2 regions of the Zhaonella formicivorans genome follow, and region 1 is predicted to be linked to the other one. Evidence: a T-box and tRNA genes for the amino acid it is inferred to sense, from the RefSeq annotation. Region 1 holds a T-box; the other holds one or more tRNA genes.
What was found. The T-box of region 1 lies ahead of EYS13_RS08015 (valine--tRNA ligase). A T-box ahead of a tRNA ligase gene usually reads a tRNA of that ligase, here a tRNA-Val.
Positions count from the first base shown of each region.

Region 2: it encodes a tRNA-Val, which carries the amino acid that the T-box ahead of EYS13_RS08015 (valine--tRNA ligase) is inferred to sense. The anticodon was not compared.

Region 1 covers NZ_CP085524.1:1,608,526-1,613,205, reverse strand. Annotated here, with positions in the region: gene carB (carbamoyl-phosphate synthase large subunit) at 1-980, shown strand, start outside; T-box leader at 1,069-1,307, shown strand; gene EYS13_RS08015 (valine--tRNA ligase) at 1,477-4,131, shown strand; gene EYS13_RS08010 (bifunctional folylpolyglutamate synthase/dihydrofolate synthase) at 4,171-4,680, shown strand, end outside.
Region 2 covers NZ_CP085524.1:1,848,934-1,853,613, reverse strand. Annotated here, with positions in the region: gene EYS13_RS09165 (PocR ligand-binding domain-containing protein) at 1-324, shown strand, start outside; gene EYS13_RS09160 (cobalamin B12-binding domain-containing protein) at 355-984, shown strand; gene EYS13_RS09155 (trimethylamine methyltransferase family protein) at 1,401-2,810, shown strand; tRNA gene EYS13_RS09150 (tRNA-Ala) at 3,007-3,082, shown strand; tRNA gene EYS13_RS09145 (tRNA-Val) at 3,100-3,174, shown strand; gene EYS13_RS09140 (hypothetical protein) at 3,373-4,011, opposite strand; gene trpD (anthranilate phosphoribosyltransferase) at 4,469-4,680, shown strand, end outside.

The sequences.
Region 1 (4,680 bases):
CCGAAGTAGAGGTGGATGCCGTCTCGGACTGCGAGGAAGTGTTAATCCCCGGAATCATGCAGCATATTGAAAGGCCCGGAGTTCATTCAGGGGACAGCATTGCGGTATACCCGGCCTTTGATTTGAGTCACAAAGCCGTAAGCAGGATTATAGAATATACCAAACTGCTGGCTAAGGCGCTGGCTGTTAAGGGGCTGTTTAATATCCAGTTTATAGTACAAGGTGATGAGGTGTTTGTGCTGGAAGTAAATCCTCGTTCCAGTAGGACTGTCCCTTTCCTGAGTAAGGTGACAGGGATCCCTTTAACGGCTATTGCAACCAAAGTAATTTTAGGTGAAAGGCTCAAGGACCAAGGCTATGGGACGGGTTTATATCCCCCGGCAGCTCATTTTGCCGTTAAAGTTCCCGTATTCTCGCTGGCTAAGCTGCAGCAAACCGATGTTTCTCTTGGGCCGGAAATGAAGTCCACCGGAGAGGTTATGGGAATAGACTATAGTTTATCCGGGGCTTTATATAAGGGATTGGTAGCAGCGGGATATGATTTACCGCAGAGGGGGAAGGTCCTTGCTGCCATTGCTGAACGGGATAAGAGAGAATCTTTGCCGTTGTTACAAGAACTGGCGCAGCTTGGCTACACAATCTATGCTACTCCCGGAACTGCTAAGGTGCTGCGGCAAGCAGGTTTGACAGTGCTGGAAACAGGCGATGAGCAAAGCAGAGAAACAGAGCTGCTAAAACTTCTGCGGGAAAAGCATTTTGATATTGTTCTAAATACCCTGACCCAGGGTAAAGATCCCTCCCGTTTAGGATTCCGGATCCGCAGGACTGCTGCGGAGTACGGCGTAACCTGTTTAACTTCCTTGGATACTGCCAAAGCGGTTGTTCGGCTTTTGGCAGAGTTAAGGCAGTCACAAAGCCAGATAACAGTTAATCCTATTCAGGAATATTTGGGTTGTCTGGAAATTGAACAGGTCGGTTGACGTCTTTTTCGACAGTTTTTTGCAGCCAGTGTGTAACAATCTTGACAGCCGGTAATAATATGGCTAATATTAATCTTAGTTTAATAGGGTACTGTTGATGAAGGGGAGGAGTACTCCCAGGCTGCCTTAAAGAGAGGGGAACCTTGGCTGGAAGTTCCCCAGGCCGGTTGGGAAGAATGTCGCCCTGGAGCGGTAAACTGAAAGTCAGTAAGTTTTCCGGGTTTGCCCGTTACAGCAACCTAAGTGCGCTTGCTTTACAAGCCGTCTTTCCCGGCGGGTCGAGTAAGCGGAAATAAGGTGGTACCGCGGAGTTCCTTCGTCCTTAACAGGCGAGGGAATTTTTTGTTAGCCGTCAGCCATCAGCTAATAGTTATTAGCAATTAGCTATTAGGGCTGGACCGTGGGCTGGTGCTAACCACTTAGGACTAACGATTAAGGACGCGGTCGAACAACCAGCAACTGTTGTCTTACATTCATGTAAAGGGGAGGTTTATAGATGAGCTCACAAGTTAACATTCCCTCGACGTACAATCCTAAAGAAGTGGAGGAAAAATGGTATAAGTTTTGGGAAGATAACGGTTTTTTTCATGCGGAGGTAGAGCGGGACAAAAAGCCTTTTACCATTGTGATGCCGCCGCCTAATGTGACCGGCGCCTTACACCTGGGACATGCTATTGATAATACCCTCCAGGATATCCTGATCCGCTGGCGGCGCATGCAGGGCTACAATGCCCTGTGGGTGCCGGGCACAGACCATGCGGGAATTGCTACCCAGGCCCGGGTAGAAGAGCACCTGGCCCAGGACGGCATCAGCAAATATGACCTGGGAAGGGAAAAGTTTCTGGAGAAGGTCTGGGAGTGGAAGCATGAATACCATGGGCGGATCAGCAAACAGCTCCGCTTGTTAGGCTCTTCCTGTGACTGGGACAGGGAGCGTTTTACCATGGATGAAGGCTGCTCCAGGGCGGTCAGGGAAGTATTTGTCCGGCTTTTTGAAAAAGGTTTGATCTACCGGGGTAACTACATCATCAACTGGTGTCCCAAATGCCAGACCACTATTTCCGATATCGAGGTAGAACACCAGGAGCAGCCCGGACACCTGTGGCATTTGAAATACCCGGTGAAAGGTGAAGAGGCATATATTGTAGTGGCCACAACCCGCCCGGAAACTATGCTGGGCGATACGGCGGTAGCGGTTCATCCCGATGATGAACGCTATACTAAGCTGGTAGGAAAGACTGTTATCCTCCCTATCGTTGGGCGGGAGATTCCCATTATCGCCGACAGCTACGTGGATCCTTCTTTTGGTTCCGGGGCGGTAAAAATTACGCCGGCTCATGACCCGAACGACTTTGAAATGGCCTTGCGCCATGACCTGCCCCAGGTTGTGGTAATCGACAAGCAGGGTAAAATGACCGCTGAAGCCGGAAAGTACGAGGGCATGGACCGCTATGAATGCCGCAAACAAATTGTCAAAGACTTGGAAGAAGCGGGGTATCTCATTGAAATAGAAGAGCATACTCATGCTGTAGGTCACTGCTACCGCTGCGACACTGTAATTGAACCTTTGGTTTCCAGTCAGTGGTTTGTGAAAATGAAGCCCCTGGCTGAACCCGCCATTAAAGCTGTAGTCGAAGGTAGGATAAAATTTGTACCCGAAAGGTTTACCAAGATTTACCTTGGCTGGCTGGAGAATATCCGGGATTGGTGCATTTCCCGCCAGCTCTGGTGGGGACATAGGATCCCCGTGTGGTACTGTCAGGACTGCGGGAAGATGATCTGCACTTCAACAGACCCGGAAGTATGCCCGGAATGCGGCAGCGGGAAACTTGAGCAGGACCCTGATGTTTTGGATACCTGGTTCAGTTCAGGGCTCTGGCCGTTCTCCACTTTGGGTTGGCCGGAAAAGACTCCGGAACTGGAGCATTTTTACCCCACTTCGGTGCTGGTTACCGGACGTGATATTATCTTTTTCTGGGTAGCCAGGATGATCTTTACAGCATTGGAATTCATGCAGGAAGTGCCTTTCCGGGAAGTGTTCATCCACGGTCTGGTGCTTGATTCCCAGGGCAGGAAGATGAGCAAGTCTTTGGGCAACGGGGTAGACCCTATTGAGGTAATTGAACAGTACGGTGCCGATACCCTCCGCTTTATGCTGGTGACCGGCAACACGCCTGGTAATGACCTGCGTTTCCATTTTGAACGGCTGGAAGGCACCAGAAACTTTACCAACAAGATCTGGAATGCTTCACGGTTTGTGTTGATGAACCTGGCAGATTATGAACCGGGAAGCTCCAAGCCGGAATATATGTTGGCCGACCGCTGGATTTTATCCAAGTATAATCAGACGGTGCGGGAGGTAACACAGTATCTGGAAAGATACGAACTGGGCGAAGCGGCCCGAACAATCTATGATTTCATCTGGAACCAGTTCTGTGACTGGTATATCGAGCTGGTAAAACCAAGACTTTACGGGAAAGAAACTTCCATCAGCAAATATACGGCCCAGCATGTTTTGCATCATGTTTTAAGCAATACTTTAAAACTGCTGCATCCCTTTATGCCGTTCATCACCGAAGAAATATGGCAGCATCTGCCTCATGAAGGGAAAACAATCATGCTTTCCTCCTGGCCGGTTGAAGATAAAAGCTTGATTTTCCCGGAAGCGGAGAGCCAGATGGATCTCCTTATGGAAGCCATTAGGGCTATCAGGAATATCCGGGCAGAGATGAACGTTCCGCCAGGTAAAAAAGCAGAAGTAATTATTGCCGCTAAAAGTGAAGCAGACTATAAAGTTATGGAAACCGGTCAGAAATATCTGGCCCAACTGGCCAATGCGGAGCCAATTAAACTTTGTGCCCGTTTGGAGCAAAAGTTAGCCAAAGCTGCTACAGCAATAGTCGGTGATTTGGAAATTTACCTGCCTTTGGAAGGATTAATTGATCTCGAGCTGGAAATCGCGCGCCTGGAAAAAGAGCTGGCAGCTACCCGTAAAGAACTGGAGCGGCTGGCCGGTAAGCTCAATAACCAAGGATTTTTAAGCAAAGCGCCTCAGGAAGTCATTGCCAAAGAACAGGAAAAGCAGAGGGAAATGCTGGTCAAGAAAAAAGCACTGGAAGCAAGGCTGGCCATGTTTAAAAGAGAGGCTTAGCAGAGACAGGCAGTTTAGTCTTTAGAAAAGGTGTGAGAAATGAATTACCAAGAAGCTTTGGACTACCTTAAGCAGCTGACTAAATTCGGCTGGAATCCTGGGTTGTTCAGGATTCAAAAATTAATGGAGATGCTTGGCAACCCTGAGCAGAAATTAAAAGTAATTCATATCGGGGGGACAAACGGCAAAGGCTCAACTTCAGCTATGGTGACCAGCATTCTGCAGCAAGCAGGTTACAGGGTGGGGCTTTTTACTTCGCCCCACCTGCATTCCTATACGGAACGGGTACAAATTAACGGCAAGCAGATTCCCCCGGAAAGGATTGCGGAACTGTTAACTACCTTAAAGCCTCTTTTGGAGGAAATGGTTGCGGCCGGTTACGAACACCCGACCGAATTTGAAGTGAATACTGCGCTGGCTTTACTTTATTTTTACCGGGAGCAGGTTGATTACTGCGTGTTGGAGGTCGGTTTGGGAGGGGCCATCGATTCTACTAACGTAGTACAGCCTTTGGTAGCGGTGATTACCAATGTAGGCATGGACCACATG
Region 2 (4,680 bases), 240 kb from region 1:
TCCCAGGTGGTCAAGCAGGTTGTGGATTATTTACATGCAAACTACCATCTTAATTTAAAGTTGGATGATATTGCCAGGACAGTGCATCTAAGCCCTTACTACCTTAGCCATTTATTTAAAGAAGAAACAGGCTATACAATAGTTGAATATTTAACTAAGGTAAGGATGGAAGAAGCTAAAAAGCTGTTGGAAAATTCCCTAAAAACGGTACAGGAAATAGCCTCAAGTACCGGTTTTAATAATACCAGTTATTTCAGCAAACTGTTCAGGAGCAGGGAAGGCTTAACACCGCTACAATATCGGCAGACTGTTGTTAAACAATAAAATATACCGCCGTACAGGAGGTCCTTTTGCATGCAGATCAAGCATGAAATAACCAACGCTTTACTTGAGGGAAAAGCTTCAGAAGTAAAAACGCTGGTGGAAGTGGCAGTGCAACTGGGGTTATCGCCAACAGAAGTAGTGGATTCCGTCATGTTGCCCGCAATGGAAATTATTGGAGAAAAATTTAAGCAAAACCGGCTCTACATACCCGATGTACTTATGGCTTCCAGGGCAATGCAAGCAGGGCTGTACGCTTTGGAGCCGTTTTTTAAAAGTAGCTCCCAAGTTTTAAAGCCCCGGGTGGTAATAGGGACTGTGGCCGGTGATCTGCACGATATAGGAAAGCGGTTGGTAATAATGAGCTTACAAGCGGCGGGAATGGAGGTTATTGATTTAGGCATTGACATTTCCCCTGAGACTTTTGTGCAGGCGGTGAAGGAATATGAGCCCGATATACTGGGCATGTCAGCCCTTTTAACAATGACTATGCCCGCCTTGGCCGAAACAATTCAAGCTTTGCATGCACACTGCCTGAGGGATAAGGTAAAGGTGATAGTAGGCGGTAGTCCCGTAACTAATGATTATGCTTTGGAAATAGGAGCTGATGGTTATGCAGGTTGCGCTTATGATGCAGTTAACTTAATCAAAATGCTGGTATAAGTAACCGCTGAATTTAATAAAATTCAGTGGTCAATGGAAAGTGGTAAGAGGGCTGGGTATTTATATAAACTCAGTCCTCTTTTGTTAGGAGATAATTAACTTGTGCAAATTTATGGATTAAGCATTTTCTTCACGGGCATAAAAATATTGCGACAAAATTATCACATGCGACCGGTAAAACTTGATTGAATTTAGCAAGATCCTTACTTAAAAAGCAAGATCAAATAGAGGAAATTAAAATAAAATTTTGAATACTAATAATATCACTAAAAAACTACAAAAATTCCAAAGCAAAGCAGAATGCATTGGACTAGTTATATACGGTTGGATCAAAGGATACACTTATTCAGTGCTTTTAAAACATGCACTAAGTACATAAAAAATAATTAAAGTAAAAATTTAGGAGGTGCGTTGTTTTGCAAAAATATGGTTTCCTGACAGAGCAGCAGCTGGAACAAATTCACGAGGCCACGCTGGATATCCTGGAGCATACGGGGGTGGAGTTTAGGGCCCAAGCAGCTATAGACGTGCTCACCAGAGGTGGTGCCAAAGCAGAGGGGGTGCGGGTATTTTTCCCCAGGCAATTGGTTGAGGAACAAATTAAAAAAGCCCCCAGCCAATTTACCCTTTACGCCCGCAATCCTGAGAACAACTTGACCATTGGTGGCGATAACTTGGTCTTCAGCCCAGGTTACGGTGCACCTTTTGTAACTGATCTGGATAAGGGCAGACGGAAAGGCACCATGGAGGATTATGAAAACTTTACCAAGCTGGCCGGGGCGAGCAAAAACCTGGACATAACAGGTGGGATTTTGGTTGAGCCTAACGATGTACCGTTGGAATTACGTCCTACTAAAATGCTCTATGCCTGCATCAAAAACACCGATAAGTGTTTTATGGGCAGTGCTTCCGGTGCTAAAAATGCAAAAGACAGCGTTGAAATGGCGTCTATTTTATTTGGAGGACAAGACCTGTCCAAAAAGCCGGCCTTAATTAGTTTGATCAATTCCGTTACTCCATTGATTTATGATGACAGAATGCTCGGGGCATTAATGGAATATGCCAAAGCCGGACAAGCTGCGGTAATCACTTCGCTGGCTATGGCCGGCTCCACCTCCCCGGCCACGCTGGCAGGTACCCTGGTGGTACAAAATGCCGAGGTGTTGGCAGGGATTGTCCTGGCCCAGTTGATCCGGGAAGGGACACCTGTAGTTTATGGCTCTGCTTCAACAATAACGGAAATGCGCAATGCTGCTTTAAGCATTGGTTCACCGGAAATGGCAATTTTGGCCAATGCTTCTGCCCAGCTTGCCCGGTTTTACAACCTCCCCTGCAGGGGAGGCGGAGCAATTACCGACTCTAAGCTGCCTGACACCCAGGCTGGGTATGAGTCGATGATGAATTTATTAATGGCCCATGTGAGCGGCATAAATTTTGTGCTGCATGCAGCCGGCATCCTTGAATCTTACAACTGCATCTCCTATGAGAAATTTATTGTAGACGATGAAATCTGCGGCATGGTAAAAAGGATCAGAAAAGGCATTAACGTAAATCAGGACACCTTGGCATCAGACGTCATTAAAATGGTTGGCCCGGCTGGACACTACCTTGACAAGGACCACACCTTTGCTCACTTTAGAAGCGAATTTTACCCGGCTACACTGAGTAATCGCGTTTCCTACGATATTTGGGATCAAAACGGTGCTCTGCAGTCGATGCAAGTAGCAAACCAGCTCTGGAAGGAAACTCTGCAAAACTATGAACCACCTGCGCTGCCGGACGATGTAGACAAGGAACTGCAGAAGTTTATGGCTAAAATCGGTTAGTATTTGAAGGTCGATTTATAGTGCGGGTCAGGTTAGCTTTGAAAAAATAAAGCTGCCTGACCCTGCTGGCTTGACTGTCAAAATCATTATGAATATAATTTAATTAGTCAGGATGCTAATAAGATTATTATTTGAGCATGCTTTTACTAACTACTAAGGGCTAATCACTGACTATTTTTGGACGACATGCTAAGATGGGCGTGTAGCTCAGCTGGGAGAGCATCTGGTTCGCATTCAGAAGGTCGAGGGTTCAAGTCCCTTCACGTCCACCAGATTTAAATTTCAATACGGGCGCGTAGCTCAGTGGGAGAGCGCTTGACTCACATTCAAGAGGTCGCAGGTTCAATCCCTGCCGTGCCCACCAGGAAAAACCACTATTCTCAAGGGATAGCGGTTTTTTCTTTCCTGCTGAAAAGGATCAGAGGTACCGCATTTGTTTACTATTTTTTAGAGCTTACTTAATATATTTATGGCTCCACCCTCAATGGAAACATGCGGACAATTGTTCGGTCGCGGGTTGAAATAAAAAGGCTTTGAAAGCCAAAAACCGTTAGTACTATATTTACTTGATTGCTTTCAGGTGGGCGATATCCTGCATGTTTTTGCCGGTTATGATTTCTATGGCGTTCAAGTCTTTTTGAATATTTTTAATTTCTGTAAGAAGAACTACATGGTTGTTGGCATTTTTAGTTTCAATATCGTCGAGCTTGGCTTCTATTTTATCTAAGCGGCTTACAATGTCTTGCTGTCCTTGCTCGAGTTTTGCCTGTCCTTGCTCGAGTTTTGCCTGTCCTTGCTCGAGTTTTGCCTGTCCTTGCTCGAGTTTTGCCTGTCCTTGCTCGAGTTTTGCCTGTCCTTGCTCGAGTTTTGCCTGTCCTTGCTCGAGTTTTGCCTGTCCTTGCTCGAGTTTTGCCTGTCCTTGCTCGAGTTTTGCCTGTCCTTGTTCGAGTTTTGCCTGTCCTTGTTCGAGTTTTGCCTGTCCTTGTTCGAGTTTTGCCTGTCCTTGCTCGAGTTTTGCCTGTCCTTGCTCGAGTTTTGCCTGTCTTTGCTCGAGTTTTGCCTGTCCTTGTTCGAGTTTTGCCTGCCCTTGCTTTAGCTCTCCAATGTCTGATTTCATAGATACAATGTCTGACTTCATTGACTCAATGTCTGTTTTCACTAACTTAAGTTCAGTTAGTATTTGGTTAAGCATTTCTTCCATGGGAAACACTCACTCCTTTAGAAGTTGAATAAAAAGGATTTTGAAGCCTACGACAAATCATGTAGGCGGGACGGAAACATCCCCTTTTCTAAAATAATTATACCACTTTCTTAAAGAGATGGAACTTAGACCAATAAATTCCAATTACCGACTGCAAAACCTCTGACAACTTATTGACAGGGTATAAATATGGCAGTATAATAGTTTAAAACTTAATAGTAATTGAGTTGAGAAGAGTTGAGTTGAGTGAGAGGTTAGCTTTAAGTTGAGCTTGGTTAAAGGTATTACACCAGGGCTTACTTGAGCTCTGGTTTTATTTTTATCCTATTTTTCTTGACTCAATTAAAACACACAATATAGGGTGAGCTGGGGTGAGCAGTTGAGATGAGTTAAGCATAGTAGAGGAAAACTGAGATCTATATTAAGTATTTGTGTATTTTAAAAAGGAGCGAGAAAATTGGTAAAAGATATTTTAAAGAAGTTAACCGCAAGAGAAAACCTTACAGAAGACGAAGCTTTTCAGATAATTCCGGCCATTAAACGAGGGGAATTTAGCGATGTACAGATAGCAGGATTTCTGGTTTCCCTCTTAATGAAGGGACCTACTATTACGGAGATTACCGCTATTGCCCGCGCAATGCGTGATAACTGTGAACGGATCAATCCCAA